Regions from separate parts of the Propioniciclava coleopterorum genome, predicted to be linked through region 1. Evidence: predicted binding sites of a transcription regulator. Region 1 holds the regulator's gene; each other region holds the start of a gene.
What was found. The regulator HrcA, encoded in region 1, represses chaperone genes, less so after heat shock. The targets are predictions, from matches to a motif close to TTGGCACTCGNNNNNNNCGAGTGCCAA.
Positions count from the first base shown of each region.

Region 1 (5,037 bases):
GTGCCCGGCACCAAGGAGTCCCGCATCGTCGAGCGGGTCAGCGGCGACTTCGTGCTCGTGACCGGGCACGAGTTCATCGACATCTGGGAGGCCGTCAAGCCCGAGCGCCTCGGGCTGAAGGCGTGGCCGCGCATCCCCAAGGGCACCGACTGGAAGTCCGGCATCTGCGCGGCGCTGGGCTGGCCGCACGCCACCCAGGCCGACATCGCGATGGCCTGGAAGAAGATCCTGGGGACGGTCCGCGGCTGGCAGGACCTCGACCCGAACCTGCTGACCGAGGTCGAGCGGCTGATCGACTTCGTCACCGACGACCACATCGATCGGGACTCCTGATGGCCACTCCGACGACGGGACACCCCTGATGCGCACCGACCAGGTCAGCGACCTCATCCTCGACGTCACCGCCCGGGTGATCACGCCCCGGTTCCGCGCGCTGGACCCCGACGAGGTGATCCAGAAGAAGCCCGGCGACCTGGTGACCGTGGCCGACCGGGAGGCCGAGGCGGAACTCACGGCCGCGTTCCTCGCGGCGACGCCCGGCGCCCTGATCGTGGGGGAGGAGGCCACCTTCGCCGACGCGAGCGCGCTGGGCCGGCTCGGGGATGCCGAGCACGCCTGGGTGATCGACCCCGTCGACGGCACCCGCAACTTCGCCGCCGGCAAGGAGGACTTCGGCGTCATGGTCGCCGAGGTCCGCCGCGGCGAGACGACGCGCGCCTGGATCTGGCAGCCGCGCCACGACGCGCTCTTCGTGGTCGAGAAGGGCGAGGGAGCCCGGGTCAACGGCGAGCCCCTGCCCGCGCTCGCCCCGCGGGCGACCCCGTGGACGGCCGCCGTGTGGCCCCGGCTCCGCCGCGAGGACGACGACCGGCTGCGGCTCCGCTCCACCCGCGGCGCGTGCGCCGTCGACTATCCGGCGCTGGCCCGCGGCGACATCGACGCGCTGGCCTACCGCTCGATCAACCCCTGGGACCACCTGCCGGGCGCCCTGCTGGTCACCGAACTCGGCGGGGTCGCCCGCGTCGACGGCGAGCCCTACCGCCCCGGCTCGACCGGACGCGTGCTGGTGGTCGCGGCCTCGGAGGACGCCGAGCGCGCCGTCCGCGCCGTCGCCCTGGGCTGACGTTCGCGAGGCTCACCGCGCATCACCCGGCCCCGCGACCGGTGCGCGTCAGGTGAGCAGAGGCAGGGTGCGGCGCTTGGGGCGTCCCGCTTCGGCGAGCCGCCGCATCGCCGTGGTCAGGAAGGCCTCGCTCTGGCCCTGCGGCCACGGCCACTCGCCGCCGTCGGTCCAGGCGCCGACCACCGGCTTGTTCGCGTCGTAGAGTTCCTCGGCCTTGCCGCCGTACCAGGCCAGCTCGGCGCGCTGCTGGAAGGCGTCCTCGCGGCTCATCGGCGCGCCGTGACCCGGCACGACGACCGAGCCCGAACCGAGCGTGCCCAGCATGCCGTCCAGAGTCTTGGGCCACTCCGCCGGCCAGGCGTCCTCGCCGGCCCACGGGCCGCCCTCGCTCTCGAGCAGGTCGCCGACGAAGACGACGCCGCGTCCCGGGACGAGCACGACCACGTCGTGGTCGGTGTGGCCGCGACCGAAGTGCACGATCTCGACGTAACAGCCGCCCAGATCGAGGGTGGTGGCGAGGCTGAAGCTGCGGGTGGGCGCGACGACGTCGGCGTCGGCGACGCCGAGTTCGGCCAGCTGTTCGGCCGGCGGACGCTTCGCCGCCAGCGTGGCGGCCAGACCGCGATGCCCGATCGTCTCGACCCCCGCCAGGCCCGCGAGGCCGAAGAGGTGGTCGAAGTGGGCGTGCGTGATGACGGCGTGCGTCACCGGGACGTCGCCCGCGACCCGCCGGGCCGCGGCCAGGATCTCGGCCCCCTGCGCGGGGGAACTGCCCGCGTCGATCAGCAGCGCGGCCTCGTCGCCGACGACGAGGCCGACCGTGACGGTGGCGGGCTCGGCGACCGCGGTGTACACGCGGTCGGCGACGGGGGAGAACGGGGTCAGCGCGAAGGTCACGCGCCGAGATTACCCGTCCCCGGGGAGTGGGCGGTGCCCGGTCGCCGCCGCGGGGGCGTCCATGCCGCCGGCCCGACGGGGCGTGCGGCGTCGGGACACGCCGGGGAGCCGCGGTGGGGGATGAATCGGTTGGCGCGAGGACGTATATTGGCACTCGATACGGGGGAGTGCCAGAGCAGGCGGAGGAGGTGCGCGCGATGTTGGACGACCGGAAGCTGACGATCCTCAAGGCGATCGTCACCGACTACGTCTCGAGCCGCGAACCCGTCGGCTCACAGGCCCTCGTCAAGCGCCACAACCTCCGGGTCTCGCCCGCGACCGTGCGCAACGACATGGCCGCGCTGGAGGAGGAGGGCTACATCACCCAGCCCCACACCTCGGCCGGGCGCATCCCCACCGACAAGGGCTATCGGCTGTTCGTCGATCGGCTCTCCACGATCAAGCCGCTGAGCGCCGCCGAGCGCCGGGCGATCACGAGTTTCATGGCCGGGGCGTTCGACGTCGAGGAGGTCGTGCGGCGGGCGGTGCAACTGCTCGCGCAGATCACCCGGCAGGTCGCGATCGTGCAGTACCCGCTCATCTCGACCGCCACCGTGCGCCACGTCGAGGTGCTCCGGCTGGGCCCGGACCGCGGCCTCGTCATGGTGGTGTCCTCCAGCGGCGCCATCGGGCAGCGCATCGTGCCGCTGCTCGACGGCGGCGACGAACACCTCTCCGCGCTGCGCGGCCGGCTCGCCGAGGCGCTGCTGGGAACCACGCACCGCGAGGCCGCCGAGCGGCTGCGCGTCCTCGACCTGGGGCTGGCCCCCGAGCACGCGCCGCTGGGCGCCGTCGTCCTGGACGCGGTCGCGGACATCGTCGGCGAGGAGGCGGACGCCAAGGTCGCCGTCGCCGGCGTCCCGAACCTGACCCGGTTCGGCGACCAGTACGAAACCACCGTCAAGCCGATGCTGGAGGCGCTCGAGGAGCAGGTCGTCCTGCTCCACCTGCTGGGCGAGTCCGCCGGCAACGACGTCCGCGTCCGCATCGGACGCGAGAACCCCTACGAGCCCCTGCAGGCCGCCTCCATCGTCGCGTCCGGGTACGGGGACGACGAGAAGTTCTGGGGCTCGTTGGGCATCATGGGTCCGACCCGCATGGACTATCCGGCGGCCATCGCGTCCGTGCGCGCCGTCGCACGCTACGTGGGCCGCTTCCTGGCCGAGGGCTGAGCGCCCCCACCACCTCTGAGACTGGAACGAAGGAAGACGTTGAGCGACTACTACGAGGTTCTGGGCGTGTCCCGGGACGCGAGCGGCGACGAGATCAAGCGCGCCTACCGCAAGCTGGCGATGAAGTACCACCCCGACGTCGCCGACGACGCCACCTCGGCGGAGAAGTTCAAGGAGATCGGCGAGGCCTACTCGGTGCTCAGCGACGCCAAGAAGCGCCAGATGTACGACCTGGGCGGCAACCCGATGGGCGGCGCGGGCGGCATGGGCGGCTACGGCTTCCCCGGTGGCGCGGCGGGCTTCGACGTCGGCGGCCTGTTCGACGCCATGTTCGGCGCGCAGACGTCCCGCGGGCCGCGCAGCCGCGTCCGCAAGGGCCAGGACGCCTTGGTGCGGCTGAACCTGACGCTGGCCGAGGCCGCCTTCGGCGTGACCAAGCCGATCCGCGTCGACACCGCGGTCGTGTGCCCGACGTGCGCGGGCAAGGGCGCCGCCGACGGCACCGAGCCGGTCACCTGCACGACCTGCCACGGCTCGGGCGATGTCCAGACGGTGCAGCGGTCGTTCCTGGGCGACATCCGCACGGTGCAGCCCTGCCCGACGTGCCGCGGCTACGGCACCGTCATCCAGCACCCGTGCGGCGAGTGCTCCGGCGAGGGGCGCGTCCGCTCCAGCCGCACCATCAACGTCAAGATCCCGGCCGGTGTGAGCACCGGCAACCGCGTCCACCTCGACTCCCAGGGCGAGGTCGGCCCCGGCGGCGGGCCGGCGGGTGACCTGTACGTCGAACTGTCGGTCAGCCCGCACGACGTGTTCAAGCGGGACGGTGACAACCTCGAGATGGTCGCCAAGCTCCCCATGACCGCGGCCGCGCTCGGCACCGAGGTGTGGATCGACACCCTGGAGGCCGACGTCGACGGCACGTCGCCCGAGGAGGCCCGCGTCAAGGTCGAGGTGCCCGCCGGCACCCAGTCGGGCGCCCGGCTGGTCGTCACCGGACGCGGCGTGCCCCGCCTGCGTGGCGCGGGCCGGGGCGATCTCGGCGTTACCCTGTTGGTGCAGACGCCGACCGGCCTCGACGACGCTCAGCGCGACCTGCTCCGCAAGCTCGCGGAGGAGCGCGACGAGACCCGTCCCGAGGCGTCGGTGGCCCGCGCCGGCGGCAAAGGGTTCTTCGGACGCCTGAAGGACGCCTTCGCCGACTAGTTTGTGTTCCACCGACCGCCTGGATGAGGGAGTCATGACCGAAGCGTTGTTCCTGGCCGACCTGCACGACCCCTCGATCGGCGACGAGATCCACCTGACCGGTGACGAGGGCCGTCACGCGGCGGCCGTCCGGCGCATCCGGGTGGGCGAGACCATCATGGTGAGCGACGGCGCCGGCACCGGCGTCCGCGGGCCCGTCGTGGCGGCCGACAAGGCCTCCGTCACCGTCGAGGTGGCCGAGGTGCTGCGCGCCGAACACCCGTCGGTGCGCTACCACGTCGTCCAGGCGCTGGCGAAGGGCGACCGCTCCGAGGCGGCCGTCGAGATGCTCACCGAGGTCGGGGTCGACCGGATCATCCCCTGGCAGTCGAGCCGCTCGGTGGTGCGGTGGACCCACGATCGCGAGGAACGCCAGCTCGGACGCTGGCGCTCCACGGCGCGCGAGGCGACCAAGCAGAGCCGCCGCCTGCGCGTCCCGATCGTGACCGCCGCGATGACCACCCGCGAGCTCGTCGAACTCATCCCGAGCGCCACGATCGCGCTCGTCCTGCACGAGGGCGCCACCAACACCCCGCGCAAGCTGCCGCTGCCCGAGGAGGG
Region 1 covers NZ_CP049865.1:106,075-111,111, reverse strand. The annotation lists gene G7070_RS00540 (DUF3097 domain-containing protein) at 1-333, shown strand, start outside; gene G7070_RS00535 (inositol monophosphatase family protein) at 362-1,123, shown strand; gene G7070_RS00530 (MBL fold metallo-hydrolase) at 1,172-2,020, opposite strand; gene hrcA (heat-inducible transcriptional repressor HrcA) at 2,218-3,231, shown strand; gene dnaJ (molecular chaperone DnaJ) at 3,271-4,437, shown strand; gene G7070_RS00515 (16S rRNA (uracil(1498)-N(3))-methyltransferase) at 4,472-5,037, shown strand, end outside.

Region 2 (5,037 bases), 840 kb from region 1:
TCGATGCCGGTGCCGTGCAGGTGCGCGTGCATGCGTCCGGCCGGCACGTAGAGCGCCTCGCCGGGCTGGAGCGTGACCGGGTTCATCAGCAGCGCCGCCATGATCCCGGGTCGCCGGGGAACACGTCGTCGAGTTCGAGGGCCGTGCGGGAGAAGCGTCCGAGTTCGCCGTCCTCGCCGCGGTGCGACACGGCGGCGGCCAGCACGGCGTCGACGACGCCGCGGTGCTCCGCGCCGAGCGAGAGCACCTGCAGGAACACCTCCTGCAGGGCGGCCTCTCCGCCGCGGGAGCGCAGGGGCGCGATCAGCCGGTCCACGTCGGGCCCGGCCTCGAGCCCCCCGAACAGTTCGGCGGTCAACGTCGGCTCGCGGAAGCCCGCCAGCGTCCGGAACTCGTCGAGGGCCACCAGGAGTTCCGGCTTGGGCCAGGTGTCCTTGTAGGTGCGCTGCGGCGACTCCCGCGGGATGCCGGCGGCCTCCTCGGCGGCGAAGCCCGCCTGGGCCTGCTCCCGGTTCGGGTGCGCCTGCAACGACAGCGCGTGCCGCGCCGAGAGGATCTTCATCAGGAAGGGCAGCTGCGGCCCGAACGCCGCCACGCTGCGCTCGCCCAGCAGGGTGGGACGCTCGGCGATGGCGGTGTCCAGCGTGGTGCCCGCCAGCGCGGAGGGGGCCAGCGGGTGCGCGCCCAGCCAGAACTCGGCCAGCGGCCGGCCGTCGGGTTGGGTGCCCAGCAGATCATGGATGGCCTCGAACGTTCCCCACGGGTAGTGGATCATCGTCCCTTGGAGAAGGTCCATCGCCAGCGCCTCCATGCAGTCTGGGCAGTCGTGTTCCACTCCATTAGACCCGGCCGCTCAACGGGGGGCAAACCCCGCTGCAGGGTGACACGAATGACACGGCTGTGATTCGGGCGTAAACTCGCCCGCATGTCCGATGCCTACGCTCTGAGCCCGTCCGGCCTCACCGAGACCGAGGCCGACCTGCTCGACTTCGAGGCCTCGTGGTGGGCGGCCACCGACAACAAGGAAGCCGCCATCCTGGAGCGCTTCGGCCTCTCGTCCCCCCGCTACTACCAGCAGCTCAACGCGCTGATCGACCGCCCCGAGGCGCTCGCGCACGCGCCGATGCTCGTCAAGCGGCTGCGGCGGCAGCGGCAGCGCCGGCAGGAGCAGCGCTCGGCGCGCCACCTCGGGGTCCACTCCGTCATCTGAACCGTCCCGCACGCCCCCGGCCCGCGCCGGGGGCGTCCGTGCGTCCTGGGGCCGGGGCCCGTCCTGGGGTGCCGCTCAGGCCCACGGCTCGGGGTCGGGCTGCGGCGGGGGAGCGTAGCCACCCGAGACGAGCCCGGCGTGGCGTTCGAAGACGTTGCGCGTGGCCGGGTCGCCGGCCCGCCACCACGACCAGGCGACGGCCGCGAGGTAGGCCGGCAGGAACCAGGGCCCGAGCACGGCGTACTGCATCGCGTGGCGGCGCTCGTGCTCGAGGAGGTCGGGCTGCGCGGCCCCGAGCCGGACGAAGTCCCCGCGCGTCAGGATCACGTCGCCCACGGTGAACGCGCCGGCGACGGGGAAGCCGAACCGGTAGCCCTCGGCCAGGATCAGGCCGTGCGGGCCGCGGCGCAGCCGGGCGCGACCGGCCAGCGCCGCCGCCAACCCGAGCGCCGTGCTGAGGTTGAGCACGTTCGCGCCGGCCCGCAGCCGATCCCAGGTGATCACGACGCCAGCGTCGCCGTCGCGCCGCGGGCCGTCAACCGGCCCGCCGGGATCCCGGATTTCGTTTGCAGTCGAGGGTGTCGAGTGCTAAACATGTTGTTAGCACTCTCGGGTCGAGAGTGCCACGCGTTCGGTCCGGTGAGGCCTGCCGATCAGGCCGTCCGTCGCGGGCACCGTCCGGACGATCAAGCTGACATCCGAAAGGGTTGCCGCTGTGGCAAAGCTGATTGAATTCAACGTTGACGCGCGCCGCGGCCTCGAGCGGGGGATGAACGTCCTCGCCGACGCCGTCAAGGTGACGCTGGGCCCCAAGGGCCGCAACGTCGTGCTGGAGAAGAAGTGGGGTGCGCCCACCATCACCAACGATGGCGTGTCCATCGCCAAGGAGATCGAGCTCGACGACCCGTTCGAGAAGATCGGCGCCGAGCTGGTCAAGGAGGTCGCCAAGAAGACCGACGACGTCGCGGGCGACGGCACCACCACCGCGACGGTCATCGCGCAGGCGATGGTCCGCGAGGGCCTCCGCAACGTGACCGCCGGCGCGAACCCCATCGAGCTCAAGCGCGGCATCGACAAGGCCGTCAAGGTCATCGCCGACGAACTGGCCAAGAACTCCACCCCGGTCGACACCAAGGCGCAGATCGCGGCCACCGCGTCCATCTCCGCCGCCGACACCACCGTGGGCGACATCATCGCCGAGGCGATGGACAAGGTCGGCAAGGAAGGCGTCATCACCGTCGAGGAGAGCAACACCTTCGGCCTGGAGCTCGAGCTCACCGAGGGCATGCGCTTCGACAAGGGCTACATCTCCCCCTACTTCGTGACCGACCCCGAGCGCATGGAGGCGTCGCTGGACGATGCCTACGTGCTCATCGTGAACAGCAAGATCAGCAACCTCAAGGACCTGCTGCCCGTGCTGGAGAAGGTCATGCAGAGCGGCAAGCCGCTGCTGGTCATCGCCGAGGACGTCGACGGCGAGGCCCTGGCCGGCCTCATCGTCAACAAGATCCGCGGCACCTTCAAGTCCGTCGCCGTGAAGGCCCCGGGCTTCGGCGACCGCCGCAAGGCCATGCTGAACGACATCGCCGTCCTGACCGGCGGCCAGGTCATCTCCGAGGAGGTCGGCCTCAAGCTCGACCAGGTCACCCTCGAGATGCTGGGCCGGGCGCGTTCGGTGCTCGTCACCAAGGACGAGACGACGATCGTGGACGGCGCCGGCGACTCCGAGCAGATCAAGGGCCGCGTGACCCAGATCCGCCGCGAGATCGAGAACTCCGACTCCGACTACGACCGCGAGAAGCTGCAGGAGCGCCTCGCCAAGCTGGCCGGCGGCGTGGCCGTCATCAAGGTCGGCGCGGCCACCGAGGTCGAGCTCAAGGAGCGCAAGCACCGCATCGAGGACGCCGTGCGCAACGCGAAGGCGGCCGTCGAGGAGGGCGTCGTCCCCGGTGGCGGCGTCGCGCTGATCCAGGCCGCCAACGCGGCCAAGGGCAAGCTGAAGAAGATGTCCGACGACGAGCTCGTGGGCGCCCAGATCGTCTTCACCGCGGCCTCGGCCCCGCTGAAGCAGATCGCGGAGAACGCGGGCTACGAGGGCGGCGTCGTGGCCGAGAAGGTCGCGGGCCTGCCCGTGGGCGAGGGCCTCAACGCGGCGACCGGCGAGTACGTCGACATGCTCAAGGCCGGCATCCCGGATCCGACCAAGGTGACGCGCTCGGCGCTGCAGAACGCGGCGTCCATCGCGGGCCTGTTCCTCACCACCGAGGCGGTCATCGCCGACAAGCCCGAGAAGGCTCCGGCCATGCCGGGCGGCGACGGCGGCATGGGCGGCATGGACTTCTGATCCGCGCCCGACCCGACGCTGCGGGGCGTCCCACTTCGGTGGGGCGCCCCGTTCGCGTCCCGGGGGATGCGGGCGCGTGCGCGGCCCGGCCGCCGGGCGCTCCGCCGCGTGGCGTGGCCGTTCCCGCGGCGTCCTCGGCCATGATGAGGCCATGAGCGCGACGCTGGAGGTCCGCGTCCTGACGCCGCAGGACGCCGCCCCCGCCGAAGCGGGCGGGGCCGACCGGCTGGAGGTGGTGGGCGCCCTGGACGACGGGGCGCTGTCGCCCGAGCCACGGCTCGTCGCCGAGGTGCGGTCGCGCTCCAGCCTGCACCTGCGGCCGGTCGTCCGGCTGCGCCCCGGCTACTCCACCGACGGCGGGGAGATCGTGCGGCTGCGCGGGCTGGTGTCGTCCTACCTGGACGCCGGCGCCGACGGGCTGGTGCTGGGCTTCCTCAACGGGGTCGGGGAGGTCGACGTCGGCGTGGTGTCGGCGCTGCTGGACGGCTTCGCCTGCCCCTGGACCTTCTCCCGGGCCTTCGACGCCGCCCTCGACACCGACGACGCCTGGCGCGCGGTCCGGGGGCTGCCCGGGCTGGACGGCGTCCGCACCGCGGGCTCGGCGCGCGATCTCGAGCACGGGCTCGACGACCTGCTCGCCCGGCTCGCCGGGGACCCGGCGCTGGCCCGGCTCGTCGTCGCCGACGGCGACCTGCACCCCGACCAGGTGCCGTGGCTCGGACGCCGCGGCGTCCGGCAGTACCACGTGGAGGATCAGGTGCGCCCGGGGGGCTCCCGCAAGGCCTACGTCGACGAGTCGCTCGTCCGGTCCTGGCGGTTGCTGCTGGACGCCGAGGCGCGCGGCGCCCGGGCGAGCGCCTGACGGGGGCGCTCGGTCGCGTGCGGCTCAGCCGGCGGCGTCCGCCCGGGGCTCGTCGGGGTGCTCCGAGGGGCCGGGCTCGATGTGGACCACGGTGCGCGTCTCGGGCAGCGCCCGGTGCACGGCCTCCTCGACGGCGTCGGCGAGGTCGTGGCTGCGCGAGACCGTCCAGTGCCCGGGGACCACGACCGTCGCCTGCACGAAGCGCTGGCGTCCCGATTCGCGGGTCAGCAGTTCGGTGATCGTGACCCGGTCGTCGCCGATGACGCCCTCGATGGCCTCCCGGACGGCCGCGACCTCGTCCTCGGGGAGGGCGGCGTCCAGCAGGCCCACGACCGAACGGCGGATCAGCTTCCAGCCGGTCAGCAGGATGTTGAGGCCGACCAGCAGCGCGATGAGCGGGTCGATCCAGTGCCAGCCGGTCACGGCGAGCAGGATGATGCCCGCGATCACCCCGACGGTCGTCCAGACGTCGGTCATGAGGTGCTTGCCGTCTGCCTCGAGCGTGATCGAGCGGTGCTTGCGCCCCTGCCGGATCAGCACCAGTCCGACCCCGAGGTTCACCAGCGTCGCCAGCACCGACAGCGCCAGGCCCCACCCGAGCTCCTCGACCGGTTCGGGCAC
Region 2 covers NZ_CP049865.1:948,890-953,926, reverse strand. The annotation lists gene G7070_RS04635 (hypothetical protein) at 1-101, opposite strand, end outside; gene G7070_RS04630 (type I phosphomannose isomerase catalytic subunit) at 86-796, opposite strand; gene G7070_RS04625 (DUF3263 domain-containing protein) at 926-1,210, shown strand; gene G7070_RS04620 (hypothetical protein) at 1,286-1,714, opposite strand; gene groL (chaperonin GroEL) at 1,926-3,554, shown strand; gene G7070_RS04610 (copper homeostasis protein CutC) at 3,706-4,416, shown strand; gene G7070_RS04605 (cation diffusion facilitator family transporter) at 4,441-5,037, opposite strand, start outside.
Region 2: a site for HrcA is predicted at 1,776-1,802, ahead of groL (chaperonin GroEL). Genes of this name have one in related genera too.

Region 3 (5,037 bases), 430 kb from region 1:
CGACCATCACGTCATGTCCCGCTTCCAGCAGCGCCAGGGTGGTGTGGGAACCGATGTAGCCGGCGCCTCCGGTGACGAGTACGCGCATGGGGATCCTCTCGTGGTCGACATGGAGTCGTCCCGAGTCTAACCGCCGCCCTCCCCGGCGGGGGCGCCGCGGCGGCAGGCGCTGCGGGATCGCTTCCCTCACCCGCGCCCGCCGCGGCTCCGCAGGGGGGCGGCGCGATCCGGACGCCCGGAGCGACCCGCCGCGGGGGATCGCCGCCCCGGGGCTGTGACGTGGGGGCTCCGGGTCACTAGTGTCGCCCCCATGAAGATCGTGAAGATCGTCCTGTCGATCGTCGGCGTCGCCGCGCTCGTCGCGGGCGGCGTCTACCTGTCCCTGGTGTTCCTGGACAACGCCCGGCTGCTCGCGGCGGCGAACGCCAACAAGTCGGGCAACCTGTTCAACGACCCGATGCAGAACATCTTCCTGGTCGCCGGGCTGGCGCTGCTCGGCGGCCTGGCGCTGGGGATCGGGCTGGCGATGCCGACCATGACGAGGGGCGCGATCCGCCGCGACGCCCTGGACGAGGTCAACAGCCAGCGCCGTAGCGCGATCGCCAAGGGTGCGGCCGAGCACGCCTCGCTCCCGACCAACGGGGGCGCCGAACTGCCCCCCGCCGGTGACGACCCGCAGCTCCCGCCGGCCCCCGGGGACCGTCCGTGAGGCTCGGGGACGCCGATCGGGTGAACGTCACGACGTTCGACGCGGCGGGCGAGGGCACCACCAGCACGAACTTCGTCGTGCACATGGCGCAGGACAAGGTCGGGCTCTGGACGACCGAGAGCGGGCCCTGGACCGAGCGGCTGGCGTTGTCGTCGGTCGTGTCGCTGCACGCGGCCAACGCCTCGGGCCGCGTGCTGCGCGAGGAGCCGGTCCTCGAGGGCCGCGCGTTGCTGGTCACCGAGGGGGAGGACTACGACTCCGTCAAGGCCGCGACCCGGGAGAAGTACGGTGTGTCGATGAAGGTCGCCGAGGTCGCCGACTGGGCGTGGGAGCTGGGCAAGAAGGGCACCCCGGACGGGGTGGTCGTCGTCAGCATCGTCGGCTGAGCGTGGACGTCGCGACCGCGCGCTGGCTCGTCTCGCCCCAGGCCGCCCCCGTCCTGGCGGCGGCGGCCGCCGAACCCGACCCCGACTCGCTGAAGGCCGCCACGCGGCTGCGGGCGCTCACCACGCCCGAGCGGGCGGCCGCCGCGCTCACCCAGGCGGCGCTGCGGCGCCGGGCCACGGCCAAGTTCGGCCGGCGCGCCGAACAGCTGTTCTTCACCCCGACGGGCTCGAGCAGGCCACCCGCGGCGCCGTCGCCGCGCGCAGGGCGGCCCGGTTCGCCGCCGCCGGGGTGACCCGCGTGGTCGACCTGGGCTGCGGCATCGGCGCCGACGCCCTCGCGCTGGCCGACGCCGGCCTGGGGGTCGTCGCCGTCGAGCGCGATCCCGTCACCGCGGTGCTCGCCGCGGCGAACCTCGGCGGGCCCGTCGAGGTGGCCGACGCGGTGGACGCCTGGCCCGCGCTCGCGGCGTCCGACCCGGACGCCGGGGTCTTCGCCGACCCGGCCCGCCGCACGGGCGCGGGCCGCACCTGGCGGCTGGAGGACCTCAGCCCGCCGTGGGACTTCGCGCTCGGCCTGCTCGGCGCCGGCCGGACCGCCGCGCTCAAGCTCGGCCCCGGAGTGCCGCACCGCGTGCTGCCCCCGACGCGGACGCCGAGTGGGTCAGCGACGCCGGCACCGTCGTGGAGTGCGCGCTGTGGGCGGGGCCGACCGCGGTGCCGGGACGCCGCGCCGCCGTCGTCGACGGCGCCGAACTGGTCGCCGCCGGGGCGGCGGCCCCCGACGTGGCGGCGCCGCAGGCCTTCGTCTACGAGCCGGACGGCGCGGTGGTCCGCGCCGGGCTGACCGACGAACTCGCCCGGCTGCTGCGGGCCGACCGGCTGGACGCCCACGCCGCCTACCTGACCGCGCCGCATCATCTGCCCACGCCGTTCGCCGAGGCGTTCGCCGTCTCCGAGGTGCTGCCGTTCGACGAGAAGGCGCTGCGGGCCTGGGTGCGCGAGCGCGGCGTCGGGACGCTGGAGATCAAGAAGCGCGGGCTCGACGTCGACCCCGCGGCGCTGCGGCGCCGCCTCAAGCCGAAGGGGCGCGCGGCGGCGACGCTGATCCTGACGCCCTCACCGTCCGGGGCCCTGGCGCTGGTCTGCTCGCGCGCCTGACCGGGGCGCCGGCGGCGTGCCGATTAGCACTCGGGTTGAACGAGTGCCAGCGCGTGGATAGAGTCATTCCTGGCACTCGAACATCGAGTCTGCCAGCCCACGGCGGCACCCGCGACGACGCCTGGGCGGCGCAATCGAAGAACCGTTACGGGCCCTGGAACCGGGGCCCATTCGCAGAAAGGGCACCATCGTGGCCGTCACGATCAAGCCGCTCGAAGACCGCATCCTGATCCAGCCGCTGGAGGCTGAGACCACCACCGCGTCGGGTCTGTACATCCCCGACACCGCCAAGGAGAAGCCGCAGGAGGGCAAGGTCGTCGCTGTCGGCCCGGGCCGCGTGGACGACTCCGGCAACCGCATCCCGCTCGATGTCGCCGAGGGCGACGTCGTCATCTTCTCCAAGTACGGCGGCACCGAGGTCAAGTACGACGGTGCGGAGTACCTGCTGCTCAACGCCCGCGACATCCTCGCCGTCGTCACCAAGTGACCTCGACGAACCGTTAGGAACATCACATGGGTAAGACTCTGAAGTTCGACGAGGAGGCCCGCCGCTCCCTCGAGCGCGGCGTGGACGCTCTCGCCAACACCGTCAAGGTGACGCTCGGCCCCAAGGGCCGCTACGTGGTGCTCGACAAGAAGTGGGGCGCCCCGACCATCACCAACGACGGCGTGACCGTCGCCAAGGAGGTCGAGCTGGAGGATCCGTTCGAGAACCTCGGCGCGCAGCTGGCCAAGGAGGTCGCCACCAAGACCAACGACGTGGCCGGCGACGGCACCACGACCGCGACGGTCCTGGCGCAGGCGCTCGTGCACGAGGGGCTGCGCTCGGTGGCCGCCGGTGCGAACCCGATCGAGCTCAAGCGCGGCATCGAGAAGGGCGTCAAGGCCATCGACGACGCCCTGGCCAAGGTCGCCAAGCCGATCGACACCACCGCCGACATGGCGTCCGTGGCGACGATCTCCAGCCGTGACGCCGAGATCGGCAAGCTGATCGCCAAGGCGTTCGACAAGGTGGGCAAGGACGGCGTCATCACCGTCGACGAGTCCAACACCTTCGGCACCGAGCTCGAGTTCACCGAGGGCATGCAGTTCGACAAGGGCTACCTGTCCCCGTACTTCGTGACCGACCCGGAGCGGATGGAGGCCGTCCTCGACGAGCCCTACATCCTCGTCAACTCCGGCAAGATCAGCTCGATGAACGACCTGCTCCCGCTGCTGGAGAAGGTCATCGGCGCCAACGGCCAGCTCGTCATCATCGCCGAGGACGTCGACGGCGAGGCGCTGTCGACCCTCGTGGTGAACAAGATCCGCGGCACCTTCAACTCCGTCGCCGTCAAGGCGCCGGCGTTCGGCGACCGCCGCAAGGCCATGCTGGAGGACATCGCGATCCTCACCGGCGCGCAGGTCGTCTCGCCCGAGCTGGGCCTCAAGCTCGACCAGGTCGGCCTCGACGTGCTGGGCCGTGCCCGCCAGGTCGTCGTCACCAAGGACAACACGACCATCGTCGACGGCGCCGGCACCAAGGCCGACGTCAAGGGCCGGGTCGAGCAGCTCCGCGGCGAGATCGAGCGCACCGATTCCGAGTGGGATCGCGAGAAGCTCCAGGAGCGGGTCGCGAAGCTCGCCGGCGGCGTCTGCGTCATCAAGGTGGGCGCTGCGACCGAGGTCGAGATGAAGGAGAAGAAGCACCGCATCGAGGACGCCGTCAGCGCGACGCGCGCGGCCATCGAGGAGGGCATCGTCGCCGGCGGCGGCTCCGCCCTGGTGCACGCCGCCGAGGTCATCAAGACCGGCATCGGCGACACTCCGGACGAGAAGACCGGCTCCCTCATCGTCAAGAAGGCCGTCGTCGAGCCGCTGCGCTGGATCGCGGAGAACGGCGGCGAGCCCGGCTACGTCGTGGTCTCCAAGGTCTCCGAGCTCAAGCCCGGCATGGGGTACAACGGCGCGACCGGCACGTACGAGGACCTCATCAAGGCCGGCGTCATCGACCCGGTCAAGGTGACCCGTTCGGCCCTGTCGAACGCCGCCTCGATCGCGGGTCTGCTGCTCACCACCGAGACCATCGTGGTGGAGAAGCCCGAGGACGAGGACGACAAGTAAGCACGCGTCCGCGTCGATCACCCACGAGGGGCTCCGCTTCGGCGGGGCCCCTCGTGGCGTCCCCGGTGCCGACGGCCGCGCGCCCGGCGATGGCACCCGGCCCCGGCGACCGCCCCGCGGCTCCTTGGGGGCGACCCGCTAGGCTGTGCCGTCGTCACCCTCCCCTGACGAGGGCGTCGGGAGGAGGGCTCGGCTCGTGGACACGCAGCAGCGACGCACCGGCCTGCCCTTCCGGGTCGCCGCGGCGGCCGGGTTCGCCGCCTCGCTGCTCATCGCCTGGGGGTCGGCGCACCCCGAGTTCTCGTTCAACCGGTTCGGCTGGCTCGAACCCACCGTGGACGCCGTCGGCCTGCTGCTGCCGCTCCCGCTGGACCGGATCTTCATCGTCGCGGGGGTGGCGGGGCTCTGCGTCCTGTGGTGGTGGCTGCGCCCGCGGCCCGGCGTCCGGCCGATCGACCGGCCGGGGCTGCTGCTGGCCGTGTGGTCGCTGCCGCTGCTGCTGTGCCCGCCCGTGCTGTCCGGCGACGCCGTGCTGTACGCCGACTCGGGGTGGATCGAGAACAACGGCGGCTCGGTGTACCGGCACGGGCTCGGCTCGGCCTTCGGGCCCTTCGGCGAGTCGGTGCACTCGCTGTGGCGCGGCCACGGCGTCGCCTACCCCGCGCTGAGCCTGATCGTGAA
Region 3 covers NZ_CP049865.1:531,134-536,170, reverse strand. The annotation lists gene galE (UDP-glucose 4-epimerase GalE) at 1-88, opposite strand, end outside; gene G7070_RS02595 (hypothetical protein) at 311-709, shown strand; gene G7070_RS02590 (hypothetical protein) at 706-1,095, shown strand; gene G7070_RS18245 (DUF8688 domain-containing protein) at 1,098-1,388, shown strand; gene G7070_RS18240 (hypothetical protein) at 1,385-1,939, shown strand; gene G7070_RS18235 (THUMP-like domain-containing protein) at 1,879-2,253, shown strand; gene groES (co-chaperone GroES) at 2,444-2,740, shown strand; gene groL (chaperonin GroEL) at 2,767-4,356, shown strand; gene G7070_RS02570 (MptA/MptB family glycosyltransferase) at 4,553-5,037, shown strand, end outside.
Region 3: a site for HrcA is predicted at 2,277-2,303, ahead of groES (co-chaperone GroES). Genes of this name have one in related genera too.